2 regions of the Sphingomonas sp. ACRSK genome follow, and region 1 is predicted to be linked to the other one. Evidence: riboswitches for the same ligand, from Rfam matches in the RefSeq annotation. Region 1 holds a riboswitch; the other holds the start of a gene.
The links. A riboswitch is a leader RNA that binds a small molecule or an ion and turns the genes downstream of it on or off. The one in region 1 is predicted to bind cobalamin.
Positions count from the first base shown of each region.

Region 2: another riboswitch for cobalamin. It lies ahead of metE (5-methyltetrahydropteroyltriglutamate--homocysteine S-methyltransferase); the one in region 1 lies ahead of MHZ35_RS02240 (TonB-dependent receptor plug domain-containing protein).

Region 1 covers NZ_JAKRNR010000002.1:201,258-208,968, reverse strand. Annotated here, with positions in the region: gene cobT (nicotinate-nucleotide--dimethylbenzimidazole phosphoribosyltransferase) at 1-345, opposite strand, end outside; gene MHZ35_RS02250 (DUF1636 domain-containing protein) at 342-749, opposite strand; gene MHZ35_RS02245 (hypothetical protein) at 749-1,294, opposite strand; gene MHZ35_RS02240 (TonB-dependent receptor plug domain-containing protein) at 1,307-3,247, opposite strand; cobalamin riboswitch at 3,377-3,561, opposite strand; gene cobO (cob(I)yrinic acid a,c-diamide adenosyltransferase) at 3,617-4,222, opposite strand; gene MHZ35_RS02230 (response regulator transcription factor) at 4,291-4,821, opposite strand; gene MHZ35_RS02225 (ATP-binding protein) at 4,818-6,095, opposite strand; gene MHZ35_RS02220 (SURF1 family protein) at 6,085-6,798, opposite strand; gene cyoD (cytochrome o ubiquinol oxidase subunit IV) at 6,795-7,163, opposite strand; gene cyoC (cytochrome o ubiquinol oxidase subunit III) at 7,160-7,711, opposite strand, start outside.
Region 2 covers NZ_JAKRNR010000006.1:86,174-93,884, forward strand. Annotated here, with positions in the region: gene MHZ35_RS05090 (DUF2231 domain-containing protein) at 1-66, opposite strand, end outside; gene MHZ35_RS05095 (hypothetical protein) at 246-542, shown strand; gene MHZ35_RS05100 (erythromycin esterase family protein) at 660-1,982, shown strand; gene MHZ35_RS05105 (NIPSNAP family protein) at 2,077-2,520, shown strand; gene metE (5-methyltetrahydropteroyltriglutamate--homocysteine S-methyltransferase) at 2,575-4,863, opposite strand; cobalamin riboswitch at 4,971-5,191, opposite strand; gene MHZ35_RS05115 (TonB-dependent receptor plug domain-containing protein) at 5,294-7,573, opposite strand.

The DNA.
Region 1 (7,711 bases):
TTCCAGCCCGGCGGCACGGGCCAAGGCATTGATGGCGGCGCCTCCGGCTTCGAAGTTGGCGACCATCTGCGCCGTAACTTCGGACGGAAAGGCACTCACGCCTCGGGCCGCCACGCCATGGTTGCCCGCGAAGATTGCCACCCGCCCCCGGTCGATCCGAGGACGCTCGCGTCCCTGCCACCCGGCGAGAAACAGCGCGATCTCCTCCAGCCTTCCCAAGGATCCGGGTGGCTTGGTGAGGACGTCCTGACGGGCGGCAGCAGCACCGCGCGCTGCCGCATCGATGCTCCGAAGGCTTCCTAACGCCGCTTCGAACGCTGCGGCCGAAGCGAAGAAGCCGCTCATGCCACCACGAAGCCGGCGGGCGGCATGCGCGTCAGGAAGTGCCCCTTCACACCTTCCGGCCAGTCGCGATAGGGCACCTGTCCCGCATCGCTCTCTGCATACAGGACTGCATAGTCCAGGATAGCACGTGCCGCACCTTCGTCCGGCGTGAAGCGCCCGAGGACGTAGCCGACCTTCTCCGGCGCGCGCAGATGCACGGTGCAGGAGTCCCCGCAGGCGAACAAGCAGGGCATCTCCTCGACTGCCACGGCCTCATACGCGGGGTCGCTCGCCTGCACGGCCCGCAGTGCCTCGACCAGGCGGGCACCGCTTCGCTTGCCGCTGTCGCCGGTCTGGTCCTCACCGGGCACGCGGCAGGTGTTGCAGGCGACGATCGCCGGCCCGCTGGCCGCTGGCTTCAGGATCATGCGAGCGCACGCTCCGTCTGCACGGGCGGCACGCCGAGGCTGATGAGCAGACGGTGGAGAACCAGCAAGCCTGCGAGCACGGCCGCATTGCGCGCGAGCTGGCGCAGCAGCACGTCCGGAGCGAAAGCCGCGGTCCCGCCATCCAGCACTAGCGTCCCGAGAAGGATCATCACCTTGAAGGCGACGAAGGACGCGACGAAGCTCAGGCCGAGCCGGGTGAGGAGCCCCGCCCCCGATCGCGCCGCTGTCGAGTGCGCTGCGATGGCGCCCGCGACGGCCGCGAGCCCCATCACCCCACCCCAGCCGAGGCTGTTGGCGGCCAGAGGGTAATCAAGCCAGCAGAAGCCGACGAGCTGGCTCACCGCCCATGCGAGCAGCGCGAGCGACACCCCGTCCTTCGCCCGCATGTGCACCGCCGCCAGGGCGGCAAGCGCCGGGAATGGCGTCGCGCACTTGAACACCAGGGTGGTCGCGACGCTCGCCACGGTGAGCAGCAGGATCCAGAGCGCCGATGCGGCTTGCGAAGAACGGGGTGTCGTCATCGATCATTTCCCTCAGAAGCGGCCGCGCAGACCTGCATAGACGCTGCGGCCGAGCGTGCCGTACCGGTAGACGGTGGCATAGTCCTCGTCGAACAGGTTCTCCACCCGCGCGAAGAGCCGCACCTTCGGGCTCAGCGGGACCTCGCCCCGAACGTCGACCAGCGTATAGTCGTCCAGTCGCGTCGTGTTGGCCGCATTGTCATAGCTCTTGCCGGCCCAGCGCAGCGCCGCGCCCAGGGACGCACCACTCGGCAGGCTGTAGGTCGCGGACGCATTGGCCGTGTGGCGGGGACGCCGCGGCAACCAGTTGCCATAGGCGCTGCCGGTCGAGCGGTTCTCGGCCTCGGTCCAGCTGTAGTTGGCGTCGGCGGTCACCCGCGAACCCAGGCGGGCAGCGACGGTGGCTTCCACTCCGCGGGCAAATGCGCGGGCGATGTTGTCATAATAGCCCCAGCGCGCGATGTCGGTGCCGGGGATGACGCAGAGCGGGTCCGGTGTGGCGCCGCAGCCGATGTATTCGACCAGGTCGCGGGTCCGGCGCTCGAAATAGGTCGCCGAGAGCGTCACTGCACGGTCGAACAGGCGCTGCTCGACCCCCGCCTCCCAGCTCCGCGCGCGCTCCGGGTTGAGGGCCTGGTTCCCGTATTCGGAGAACAGCTGGTAGAGCGTCGGCGCCTTGAAGCCTTCGGAGTAGCTGGCGCGAACCACGGTGCCCCACGGCAGTGCCCAGGCTCCGCCCCCGGCGAAGAGCGTCTTGCTGCCGTAGCGGTTGTGGTTGTCCTGCCGCAGCCCCGCAGTCAGGGTGAGGCCGTCGATCACCATGCCGTTGATCTGCCCAAAGACGCCGGTGAGTTCGGCCTTGCCGCGTGCCGGCTCCGGCACCGGGTCCGACAAGGCGCCGGAAGGGGAAACGGAGCGGAAGCGCGACTTCTCGTTCTCGATCCCGAACACGGCGTTCCATCCGGTCGCGATCGCAAGGCTGCCCTGATACTCGAGCCGCTCGTTCCGGCCTGCCGCGTCGAAGGTCTTGGGTCGCTCGCGCGCCGGATCATAGTTGTCGCGGTTGGTGTCGGTATAGCCGTAGCCGAAGCGGTTGCGCAGACGGCCACCCAGAAGGTCGACGTTCAGGCCCGCATATCCCACGAACTCACGGTTGCGCGAATACTCCAGGCTGTCGCCGGCGAACCCGTCGATCTCCACGCGTCCATTGGCGTAATAGCCCCGCACCTCGGCGCTGACGCCGGTCGCCAGCTCGAGCCGCGCGCGGCCCTGCGCGCTTTGGTTCGTATAGCCGTCCGCCTCGCGGCCACCGAAGTCGGGTGCCACTGCCGAGACACCATCGGTAGTGAACGTCTGACCGCCGACGCGCCACGCGAGCGGGCCGGTCTTCCCGCCCACCGCGGCGCGGGCGCTCACGGTGTCGCGTGACCCCGCCTCGACATCGAAGCTCCCCTCGAGATCGCTCTGCGGCAGCGGCGTCACGACGTTGACGACGCCGCCGATCGCCTGGCTGCCCCAGAGGATCGACTGGACGCCCCGCAGCACCTCGATGCGGGAGGCATCCCCCACCAGCAGGTTCGCGAAGTTGTAGCCGCCGCCCGTCGAGGACGGATCGTTCAGCTTGACACCGTCGATCACCACCACCGTCTGGTCGGCTTCGGCACCGCGGATGCGAACCGAGGTGGCGGTACCGAAGCCGCCGTTGCTCGACAGGCTGACACCCGGGGTGCGGAGCAGCAGCCCTGCCACGGTCAGGTCCTGGGCCTGGTCGATCGCTTCCTTGTCGAGCACCGTGATGGATGCGGCGACCCGATCGGCAGCGACGGGCGTGCGGGTGGCGGTGACGACGACCTCGTCCGAGGCCGGGGCAGTCGCAGCGTCGGGCGCCGGCGCCTCCTGTGCAAAAACGGGAAGCGAAAACAGCAGCGGCAACGGCGCAAGAACTCGGATCATGAAACCCCCTTCAACATGCAACGCCCGCTGCTTGCCGGGAGAGGGCGCACGCCCTCGCCCCCGCAAGCATGCAGGCTGACGATGTCGTCGCTCGGGTTTCCCCGTCCGTTCGGCGCACCCTGACCGATCGAAGGACGACTGCGTCAGGCAGGTCTCCTGGCTCGCGGGTCTCAGCCGGTCCTCGCCGCCTTCTCAGGATCACTCCCAATGGCGTATGGCGCGGTGGCTCGCCGCGTACAGTTGCAGGGGCAGCCGGGGTTTTCCCGTTCCCTTTTCATCCCCGTCTCCGGGGAACCTGTCGCATGCCGCCCGGTAGCCGCGCCGCCGGGCGGGGTCAATCGCGCTGCGTTGCTGGGGTTGCGCGCGCGATCAGAATTCGATCCCGGCCTGGGCCTTCACCCCGTCCCGGAACGGATGCTTGACCTGCGTCATCTCGGTGACGAGGTCGGCCATGTCGATCAGCGCCTGCGGCGCGTTGCGCCCGGTGACGACGAAATGCTGCCGAGGCCCCCGTGCCGCAGCCGCCGCCAGCACCTCTTCCACTGGCAGATAATCGTAGCGCAGGACGATGTTGAGTTCGTCGGCGATCACCATGTCGTAGGTGGGATCCTCCAGCATCCGCTTCACCTCTTCCCAGGCGGTGCGGGTCACGGCGATGTCGCGGGCGCGATCCTGGGTGTCCCAGGTGAACCCCTCCCCCATGGGGCGAAACTCGATGTGATCGGAAAGGGCGTCGAACACCGCCTTTTCGCCGGTATCCATCGCCCCTTTGACGAACTGAATCACACCCACCTTCATGCCGTGGCCGATCGCGCGCACCGCCATGCCGAGCGCCGCGGTGGTCTTCCCCTTGCCAGGGCCGGTGTGGACGATCAGCAGCCCCTTCTCGATCGTCTTGGTTGCCATCATCGCCTGGCGCGCAAGCTGTACCTTGCGCATCCTGGCATTGTGGCGCGCGTCCTTGTCCTGCTCCAACCCACTCTCCTGACAGCAAATCCGCGCCCGCCGTCGCGCCGCGCACCGCGGTCGTCAAGGCGGCCGGATCAGGAAAGGTGGCGCTTCTCCAGCTTCCGGGCGAGGGTACGCCGATGCATGCCGAGCCGCCGCGCGGCCTCCGACACGTTGAAGTCGCTCGCGGCCAGCGTCTGGTGGATATGCTCCCACTCCAGCGTCTTGATCGTCGTGGGGGTGGCGGAGACCTCGACCTGAGCGTCGCCGCCGGGCCGATCGAACGCCGCCTCGATCTCGTCGGTGTGCGAGGGCTTCGTCAGATAGTTGGTGGCGCCCAGCTTGATCGCCTCCACTGCCGTCGCGATGCTCGCAAAGCCCGTCAGCACCACGATCCGCATCTCCGGGTCCGCGGCATGAAGCTGCTCGACACAGGCAAGGCCCGATGCCCCGCCGAGCCGCAGATCCACGACCGCGAACTCGGGCGCAAACCGATCGACGATGCCGGCCAGATCCTCGAGATCCGCCGTCACCTCCACCTGGTAGCCACGCCGCTCGAACGACCGGGCGAGCGTGCGCGCGAAGACCGCATCGTCCTCGACGATCAGGAGCCTGCGGTCGGTCATTCCGTCTCCTCCAGCGCGAGCGAGGCGATCGGCAGCGCCAGCACCACCTCCGCGCCGCCGCCGGCCCGGTTCTGTGCCTCCAGCGTGCCGCCCAGCGTCCGCAGGACGTTGGTCGCAAGGAACAGCCCCAGGCCGCCCGCTTCCTTGCTGCTGCGATACGGCTGCCCGACAGTCCCCAACATATCCTCCCGAAAGCCGCGTCCGTCGTCCCGGACCGCCAGCACCAATATGGGGCCGTCCATCACCGCCGCCAGCGTGATCGACCCGGCGCCGGCCTCGGCCGCATTGTCGAAGAGGTTGGTGAGCGCCTGCGCCAGCGCCCGATCGGCGACGATCGGCCGGTCGGGACCCAGATGGCTCTCGAACCGGAGAGGAACCGGGCCCTTGCCGCGCCAGTCTTCGACCACGCCTTCCAGGAAGCGATGCAGGCTGGTGCGCACCGGCGCCTCGCCGGTGACTTCGCCCGCGGCGAACAGGACGCCGCCCAGGATCTTCTTGCAGCGGGCGATCTCGTCCCGCATCTCGTCTACCTCCGCCGCCAGCCGCGGACTGCCGGCGATGGCGGGCTCCTGCCGCCAGTCGCCGAGCGCCACGGAAAGCGACGCGAGAGGGGTTCCCAGCTCGTGCGCGGCACCGCTCGCGAGCAATCCCATGCGGACGATATGGTCCTCTTCGGCCGCTCGCTGGCGGATCGCCGCTAGGTGCGCGTCCCGATCGCGGACGTTGCGGGCCATGCGGGTCACGAACGCGACCAGCAGGATCGAGGTGAGCGTGAAGTTGAACCAGTTGGCGGCCATGAACCCCGGGGACAGATCGCTCGCCAATGCCGCCGGCAGCGGCAGCGGTCGATGCACCACCGCAAGCGCTGCAAACGCCACGCTGGTCATCGCCACCAGCGCCCAGCTCGACCAGGCGGACAGCAGCACCGCGCCGATGACGACCTGCAACAGGTAGAGGGTCACGAACGGGTTCTTGGCCCCGCCGGACAGGTAGAGCTGGACCGTCAGCGCACCGACATCGACCAGCAGCACGCCGAACATCTGGAGGTTGGTGGTCGATCTGCCCCGACGGAACAGGGCGAATAGGTTGAGGCCGAGGAGCACCCCAAGCGTCGCCAGCATCGGCGTCAGCGGGAGGGCGATGCCAAGGCCGAAGTGCACGGCCAGAATCGCGGTCAGCTGCCCCCCGATCGCGATCCAGCGGAGCTGTACCAGCAGCCGCTGGTTCCGGCTCCCGGCGTCGCCGTCGGCGCGAAAGGCGATGCTACGCGTCATGTGGCGGCGCCTCGTGGACCTCCCTGCCCCAGCGGCGGGCGACCGCGACCATCACCAGCAGACCGGCGGCCAGCCCGAACCAGGTGAAGGCGTACCCAAGGTGATTGTTCCGGAAGCGGACGACCGTCAGGCCGCCGCGCGGCCATCCGGAACGTGGTCCGACGGCATCGATGAAATAGGGAGCGACATTCTCAAGCCCCCGTTTGTTGGCGATCGCTGCGACATCGCGCGAGTACCAACGATCCTGCCCGGGATCGTTGCTGCGCAGGAAGCCACCGCCGGGCTCCGTCACCCGCAACAGCCCCTCCACGGAGACCTGCCCTTCGGGCGCCGCCACCTTGCCGCGCAGTTCCGGCGGCACGAAGCCCCGATTGACCAGGAGCGTGAACTTGCCCGTGTCGAGCGGCGTCAGCACCCAGTATCCGGGACCGAGCTGCGTGCTAGCCTGTACGAAACTGTCCGCACCGGCCCGGTACCGGCCGCTTGCGATGACGCGGGTATAGACGTCCCCGTCATCGATGCCGCCCCAGGCCGTGGGCCCCGGAGCCGCGACAGGTGGAGCGTGCAGTCGCTGCTCCACCTGTGCGATCAACGCCAGCTTCCAGCTACGGCGTTCCAGCTGCCAGATCCCCAGCGCCACCAGCGCTGCAAAGACCAGGGCAATCAGCGTGCCCAGCGCGAGCCGGGCGACACGCTGCTTCACATCGCTTCCATGGCCTCGGACGCCATCTCGGGCATCATGTTGAGGTTCATGTGGTACATGACCCAGAGCGATCCGGCGACCACGATGACGACGATGATGATCGTGAAGATCAGCGCCATCAGCGTCCAGCCGCTTTCCGACTTGGTGTTCATGTGCAGGAAGTAGATCATGTGCACGACGATCTGCACCATCGCCATCGCCGTCACGATGCCCGCGGTCACCCGCGGATCCGAGAAGGCGTTGGTCATGACGAGCGCGAACGGGATCGCCGTCAGCACGACCGACAGGAGAAAGCCGATCACATAGTCGCGGCGCGAGCCATGTGCTTCGCCGCTGGCGTGATGGGCCACGGGTTCCGCGCTCATCGCAGCACTCCCAACAGATAGACAAAGGTGAAGACGCCGATCCAGACGACGTCGAGGAAGTGCCAGAACAGCGAGAGGCACTGGAGGCGACGCTGGTTGGCGGCGATCAGGCCACCGCGGCTCACCTGCACCATCAGCACCACCAGCCAGATGATGCCGAAAGTGACGTGCAGACCGTGCGTGCCGACCAGCGTGAAGAAGCCCGACAGGAACGCACTGCGCCACGGACCCGCACCTTCATGGATCAGGTGCGAGAACTCGTAGAGCTCGATGCCCAGGAACGCGAGGCCGAACAGGCCGGTCGCGGCCAGCCAGCCAAGGGTCGCGCCCTTGTTCTGCTCGCCGGCTGCGATCATTGCGAAGCCATAGGTGATCGACGACAGCAGCAGCATCGCGGTGTTCACCGCGACCAGCTTCAGGTCGAACAGCTCGTGCGGTCCGGGACCGCCCGCCAGGCTGCCGCTGTAGACGCCGTAGCAGGCGAACAGCATGGCGAAGATGAGGCAGTCGCTCATCAGGTACATCCAGAAGCCCAGCATGGTGCTGGA
Region 2 (7,711 bases), on a different contig from region 1:
GGAATAGATCCGGTGGCCGAGGACGCCGGGTGGCCGTCGATCGGCGTGCGCGATGCTCTCGGCCATAGGCATGTCCTTCCCTGTGTCTGGGGGGACTACGACCGGAGGGCAGGGGAGTTCCCGCGCGGGCGTCCCGCGCGCGCGAAGCGGCCCGAAACGCTGTCTCGTCGATGAATGTCGCGGACGGGCTTCGTTCAGGCCGGCGCGCTTAGCTTCTCCCCATCGAGATTGCGAAGGAGAGAACCATGCGTACGCTGATCATCCTGGCCACCGTGGCCGCTGCGGCTTTCACTCCGGCCGCCGCATCCGCCCAGCGTTACGGCTACAACCACGAAGTCCGGCGCGAAGTGCAGGAATGCCGCCGCGAGCTGCGCCGTGCCGACAGCCGCCGCGAATACCGCCGCGAGCAGCGCGAGTGCCGCCGCGAGATCGCAGACGCGCGCCGCGACAGCCGCCGCGACTGGCGCCACGATCGCCGCGATTGGCGGGACGACCGCGGCCACTATGGCTGGCGCGACCGTCAGTACGGCAGCCGCTGGTAAGCGCCGGGCGCCGGGCAGGGTATCGCACCTTGCCCGGCGCTGACGTTCCCGCCGAGCCTACACGCCGAACCAAGCCGCCGTCCCGGCGTTGGTCTCCCGCAACGGAGAGGCAGGCGGATGGTGGCAGAAGACGACACGCGCCGGGCGGCGCAGCTGGTGGCAGGCGCTGCCGAACCGCTGCCCGATTTCGACGATCCGGCATTCGGAGCGCTGTTCGATCGCTTCGCCGACGCCCGCGTGGTGTGCCTGGGCGAGGCGAGCCACGGCACCTCCGAATTCTACCGCGCCCGCGCCGCCATCACCCGCCACCTGATCGAGCGGCACGGCTTCACCATGGTCGCGGTCGAGGCGGACTGGCCCGACGCCGCGGTCATCGACCGCACCGTGCGCGCAAAGCCTGCGCCGGCCGAAGCGCCGACCCCCTTCACCCGCTTTCCCGCCTGGATGTGGCGCAATGCCGAGTTCGACGGCTTCGTGGACTGGCTCACCGCCCACAATGCCGATCGGGACGCGTCCGCCCGCGTCAGCTTCCACGGTCTGGATCTCTACAACATGACGGCGTCGGTCGCCGCTGTGATCGGCTATCTGGAGCGGGTCGATCCGGCAGCCGCCGCCGAGGCCCGCCGCCTCTACGGCTGCCTGAAGCCGTGGAAGGAGCAGCCCGAACGCTATGGCCGCATGGCGCTGAGCGAAGGCCATGGCCGATGCGAAACGGCGGTGGTGCAGCTGCTGCGCGACCTGTTCGCCAACGAAGCCGCCTATGCGCCCGGCGATCCGGACTCCTTCCTTGATGCGGCGCAGAACGCCAGGCTCGTCGCCAATGCAGAGGCCTATTATCGCGCCATGTACTATGGCTCGGCGGCCAGCTGGAACCTGCGCGACGAGCATATGGCCGACACGCTGGAACTGCTGCTGCAGCGCAAGGGGCCGGATGCCAAGGCGGTGGTCTGGGCGCACAACAGCCATGTCGGCGACGCCCGCCGGACCGACATGGGCCAGAGCCGCGGTGAGCTGAACCTCGGCCAGCTGGTGCGGGAGCGCTACGACGGCGCCGCCTGCCTGATCGGCTTCGGAACCCACGCTGGCACCGTCGCCGCCGCCGATGATTGGGACGAGCCGATGCGGATCATGACGGTCAATCCGTCCCGCCCCGACAGCTTCGAGCGCATCCTCCACGACAGCGGCGCCCCGCGCTTCCTGCTCGATCTGCGCGAGGGGGCGGCAAGCCCCGAACTGCGCGAGGCCCTCGCGGGTGAGCGGCTCGAGCGCTACATCGGCGTCATCTACCGCCCGGACACAGAACGCTGGAGCCACTATTCCGAGGCGTCGCTGGCCCAGGAATATGATGCCTTCCTGTGGTTCGACACTACGACTGCCGTGCAGGCTACGGCGGCAAGGGGCGAGGCGGGGCAGGACGAGACCTGGCCGACGGGACTGTAGATGGACAACCGCAGGCAGCCGGAACCGCGCCGCCAGAGTGGCGCGCGGTCGCGCATGGTGCCTATGATGGCCCGCACCTGTCCGGGAGATCCCCATGCGCTTCCTGTTCGCCGCCTGCCTGGTCACTGCGGCAATCGCCAGTCCTGCCGCCATGCGTCCGGCGATCGCCCAGTCCTCGGCACTCGATCCGAAGACCGCGGTCTACGAGTTGCGCATCTATTACCCCGCGCCCGGCAAGCTCGCCGCCCTCAACGCCCGCTTCCGCGAGCATACGCTCGCGCTCTTTGCCAAGCACGGCATGCACAACGTCGCCTATTGGAACGAGCAGCCGACCGCGGAAGCGCCGGAGGGTCGGGTCGTCTACGTGCTCGCCTACCCGAGCCGGGAGGCTCGGGAGGCGAGCTGGAAGGCGTTCGGCGCCGATCCGGAATGGCGTGCGGTGGTCGCCACCTCCGAAGCCGGCGGCAAGCTGGTGACGAAGATCGACAGCGTGTTCATGACGCTGGCCGATTATTCCCCGCGCCTGCCGCTCCGCTGAGCCGAGACGGGGAGGCTGCGTGCCGCGGATCCGGCACGCAGCCGCTCTTCAGCGCTAGGCGGCGCGCAGCGTGCGTGCCGCGGCGACCATCGCCTCGATCGCCGGCCTCACCTCATCCCATTTGCGCGTCTTCAACCCACAGTCCGGGTTCACCCAGAGCTGCTCGGGCCTCAGGTGCTGCTGGGCCAGCCGCATCAGCTCGACCATCTCGGTCTCGCCCGGCACGCGCGCGGAGTGGATGTCGTACACGCCCGGCCCGATCGCGCTCGGGTAGCGATACTTCGCGAACGCCTCCAGCAGCTCCATCTGCGACCGCGCCGTCTCGATCGAGATCACGTCGGTGTCCATCGCGCCGATCGACGGCAGGATGTGGTTGAACTCCGAATAGCACATGTGCGTGTGGATCTGGGTGCCGTCCGCCACGCCTGCGGCCGAGAGGCGGAAACAGTCCACCGCCCAGTCGAGATACTGCTGCCAGTCCCGCTTCCTGAGCGGCAGGCCCTCCCGCAGCGCCGCCTCGTCGATCTGGATCGCCCGGCATCCGGCCGCTTCCAGGTCCTGCACCTCGTCGCGGATCGCAAAGGCGATCTGCCGGCAGGAGGTCTCGCGGGGCTGGTCGTCGCGCACGAAGCTCCAGTTGAGGATCGTGACCGGCCCGGTGAGCATGCCCTTCACGGGCTTGTCGGTGAGCCCCTGCGCAAAGCGCCACCACTCCACCGTCATCGGGTGGGTGCGGCGGACATCGCCGAACAGGATCGGCGGCCGGACGCAGCGCGAGCCATAGCTCTGCACCCAGCCGTTCACCGTGAACGCGAAGCCGGCCAGCTGCTCGCCGAAATACTGCACCATGTCGTTGCGCTCGAACTCGCCGTGGACGAGCATGTCGAGCCCGACCGCTTCCTGCCAGCGGATGGCGCGCTCGGTCTCCTCGCGCAGGAACTGCTGGTAACCGGCATCGTCGAGGTTGCCGCGATTATGCTCGGCACGCGCATGGCGTACCTCGGCCGTCTGCGGGAAAGAGCCGATGGTGGTGGTGGGGAAGGGGGGCAGGTCGAGCAGTTCGGCCTGGGCCCGCGCGCGTTCGGCATGGCCGGAACGGCGCGCTCGCATGTCCGGCGTCGCCCCCGCCACCCGCGCCTGCACCGCCGCGTCATGGATGCGGGGCGACACCTTCCGGTTCGCTGCCGCCTCTGCCGACGCCGCGAGCGGCCCGGCTACGCTGTCCCGCCCTTCATTCAGCGCGCGCTTGAGGACCGCCAGTTCCTCCACCTTCTGAACCGCAAAGGCGAGCCACTGCTTCACCTCGGCGTCGAGCTTGGGTTCGAGCGTAAGGTCCACCGGCACGTGCAGCAGCGAGCAGGACGGCGCCAGCACCAGGTCGCGCGATGCCGCAATCGGGGCGAGCCGTTCCAGCACCGCGTCCAGGTCGGCACGCCAGACGTTGCGCCCGTCGATCACGCCCAGCGAGAGCAGCAGGTCCTTGGGCGCGGCCCGCAGGACGGCATCGAGCTGCCCGGGCGCGCGGACGAGATCGACGTGCAAGCCTTGCACCGGCAGCGCGGTCGCCAGGGCCAGATTGTCCTCCAGCCCACCGAAATAGGTCGCCAGCATCAGCTTGGGGCCGGACCGCTGGAGCGCCGCATAGGCGCGGGTAAAGGCCGCCCGCTGCTGCTCCGAAAGATCGGTCACCAGGATCGGCTCGTCGATCTGCACCCACTCGGCTCCGGCGTGCGCGAGATGCCCCAGGATGACGCGGTAGAGCCCGAGCACCTCGTCGAGCAAGTCGAACGGGTCGATCCCATGCCCCTTGGCCAGGCTCAGCCATGTGATCGGACCGAGCAGCACCGGGCGCGTCTCATAACCCTGCGCCTGAGCCTCCCGATATTCCTCGACCACCTTCAACCGGCCGAGCGCGAGCTTGCGGCCGGGTTCGATCTCCGGGACGATATAGTGGTAGTTGGTGTCGAACCACTTCGTCATCTCGCCGGCGGTCACCGAACCATGCGCATGGCCGCATCCCGCGTCCTCGCCGGTGGTGCCCCGCGCCATCGCGAAATAGGTCGCCAGGTCGGTGACCCCGTCCGCCGCGCCATAGCGGCTCGGGATCGCGCCCAGCATCACGCTGGTATCCAGCACATGGTCATAGAGCGAGAAGTCGTTGGACGGCAGCCAGTCGGCCCCCAACGCCTTTTGCCGCGCCCAGGCGGCGGTGCGCAGGCCCGATGCGGCTTCCTGCAACTCGGCCTCGCCGATCCTACCGGACCAGAACTTCTCCAATGCGAACTTCAACTCGCGGCGCGGACCGATGCGGGGAAACCCCAAGGTCGCGATCGTCACTGTCATGTCTTCAACCCCGAAGAGGGCGAAGCGCCGGACCGAGCGCAGGCAGGCACGCGCCAGGGATCGCCCGGCCGCACACGCACGCGACCAGACCGGGCACCCCGCCGGTGGACGTTATGGCGTCAAAGGCAGGTCTCCTGGCTCGCGGGTCAGCACGGACGATCCGTCTTCCCAAGACGCCGCGCGCCTCAGTGACATGCTTGGATCGCCGCTCGCCGCTTACAGTTGCGGGGGCAGCGCCGGCCTTGCCCCATCAGGAGCGCACCGGCTTCCCGTCTTAGCTCCGGCGCAGGCAAGCGCCCGGCCGGAGAACCTCGACGCAGCAAGCATCGGGAAAAATCATGGCTCGGTCAACCGTCATATAAAGAAATCTTTATATGACGCTATCACTGGGTTGGAAAAGGGGGGCGGAAGCGCGGGTTCCGCCACCCGATCAGAAAGCGTGGCGCATGCCGATCACGACGTTGCGGCCACGCAGCGGCGACTGCTCCTTCACGAACGAGGTGTGGACGAACGCCAGCTCGTTGAGCAGGTTGCTGCCACGTGCGTAGAGCTCCACCGCCCGCGCGCCGCCCAGGTCGATGCGATAGCTCAGCGTGGCGTTGAGCATGTCGTAGCCCGCCGTGGGCGTCTCATAGGAGGCGACCTTGTCCTGCTCGAACGTGCGATAATATTCGACGTCACCCGAAAGCGGCCCGGCGGCAAGGTCATAGCGCGCGCCCAGGCGCCCAGGCGGGATCCGGGGCAGGTTGTCGTCGTCGCGCTTCAGCTTGGCGTCGACATAGTCGCCGAACACCGTCACCCGGGACTGGGGCGTCAGCTGGTAGCTGAGTTGGCCGTCGATCCCGGCGAAGCGCGCATCCGCCGCCGTGTAGATCAGGAAGTCGTGCGGAACGCCGGTTTCGGTCTCGGTCTCGATCAGGCGCGCGAAGACATAGTCGTCGACCTCCTGATAGAACAGGCCGACCTCGAACTCGAACGGACCTCCCGCCTTGCGGAACGTCAGGTTGATCGCGTCGGTGGTCTCCAGAATGTCTTCGGCGGACAGGCCCTTTTCGCCCAGGACCGGGTTCCCGACCGCAAGCCCGAGTTCGTAGCTGTTGGTCGCCAGGTTGTTGCCGCGCGCGTACAGCTCGCGCACGCTCGGCGCGCGTTCGGTATGCCCCAGCGAAAGCGCGAGGCCGTATCCGCGCCCGATGTTCCAGTTGGCTGCAAGCGAGGCGGAGAAGGGATCGTGCTTCACGGCCGGGTTCCGGGCGCGAAACGCGTCCACGTCCTCGCGCTCCAGGATCTGCCGCCAGTCCGGGCCGTACCATTCGGCGAAGAGGTCCTGCAGCTCGGCATCGAGGGTGATGCGATAGGGCGGCACCGTCACGTCCACCGTGCGCCAGTCCTTGCGGACCGCCGCCTCGACGTCGACCGAGCCGAACGACCGCCGCTCGGACAGGAAGATGCCGAAGTTGTCGGTGAGGTAATCGGGACTTCCGTCAAAGCCATAGGCTCCGTCCGGGAAGGGCTTGTGCCGGTCGTTGACGTTGATGCCGCCGAACCGGCCGTCGGTATATTGCACCCCCAGCACACCCGTGAACCCGAGGACGGGCTCGTGCGTCAGCTCGAAGCGCCCGTCCCAGACCTCGTTGGTGTAGCGGCTGAACAGCAGATCGCCGTCGATCTCGTCATGGGTATAGTCGGTGTAGGAGAGGCGCGCGCGCGTGTGGGAGAAGCCCGGCAGCAGGTCGTCATAGTCGGCGCGGACATCGACCCGGTCGCTGCGCAGCTTGATATAGGCCGTGTGGTCGTCGGGCGAGCCGAACGGATCCTCCCAGCTGCCATGTGCCCCGCAATGCAGGTCCAGCCCGTGCGTATGGCAGACCCCGTTCAGATGGCTGTGGCCGGGCAGCCCATATTCGCTTTCGATGCGTGAATAGGCGGCGCCGACATAGCCCTTGGCGGTGATCCAGGACGCGCCGAACGCATAGCTGGTGCTCTCGGCAAAGGAATCGCGCAGCTTGTCGGAGCCGTAGCTGTCGGGCACGTCATAGTCGTCCGCCGCTCGACGCGCCCCCTCGGCATGGAGGGCGAACTGGCCGATGCCCGCCGTCACGCGGCCGACCACGGTCTTCTCTTCGTCGCCGGTCCCGTATCGCACCTCGGTCGCGCCGGTGAGGCCGCCGACCGGCACCACCTTGGGCACCTTGCTGTCGATCAGGTTAATCGCGCCGTTGGTGGCATTGCCGCCATAGCGGGTCGCGGCAGGCCCGCGCTGGATCTCGATGGCGTCGAGCAGCAGCGGATCGGTGGTGATCGCGTGGTCCGGCGATACCGACGCCACGTCGAACAGGTTGGCGCCGTCGCTCAGCACCTCGATGCGGGGCACCGTCTGGCCGCGGATCACGGGACGCGATGCGCCCCCGCCGAAATTGTCGAGGTGCACGCCCGGCAGGCCGGCGAGTGTCTCGCCTAGGCCGCCTTCACGGCGATGCGCCAGTTCGTCGCCGGCGAGCACCTGCACCGGCAAGGCATTCTCCTCCGTCTCCAGCGAACGGCCGGTGACGACGATCTCGCGCGTGCCGACGTGGCCGCGCGCGTCGACTTCCGCCTCTTCGCCCCCGGTCACCGCCTCCTGTGCCCACGCCGGGGCCGGCGCACCCGCCGCAAGGGCGGACGTCGTCAGCAGCGCTGCTGCGCCGCGGCGCATGTTTCGAAAACCCATGGTCTTGCTCCCCACCTTTTTGACCGGCGTCGTCTAGGTGATGTTATATCGTTAAATCAAGATGGGACGTAAGCGCATCCGTTCGCACGGGCGTTCCGCACCGAGCCGCGCCATTCCCTCGCGCTGCGGAACGGCGGC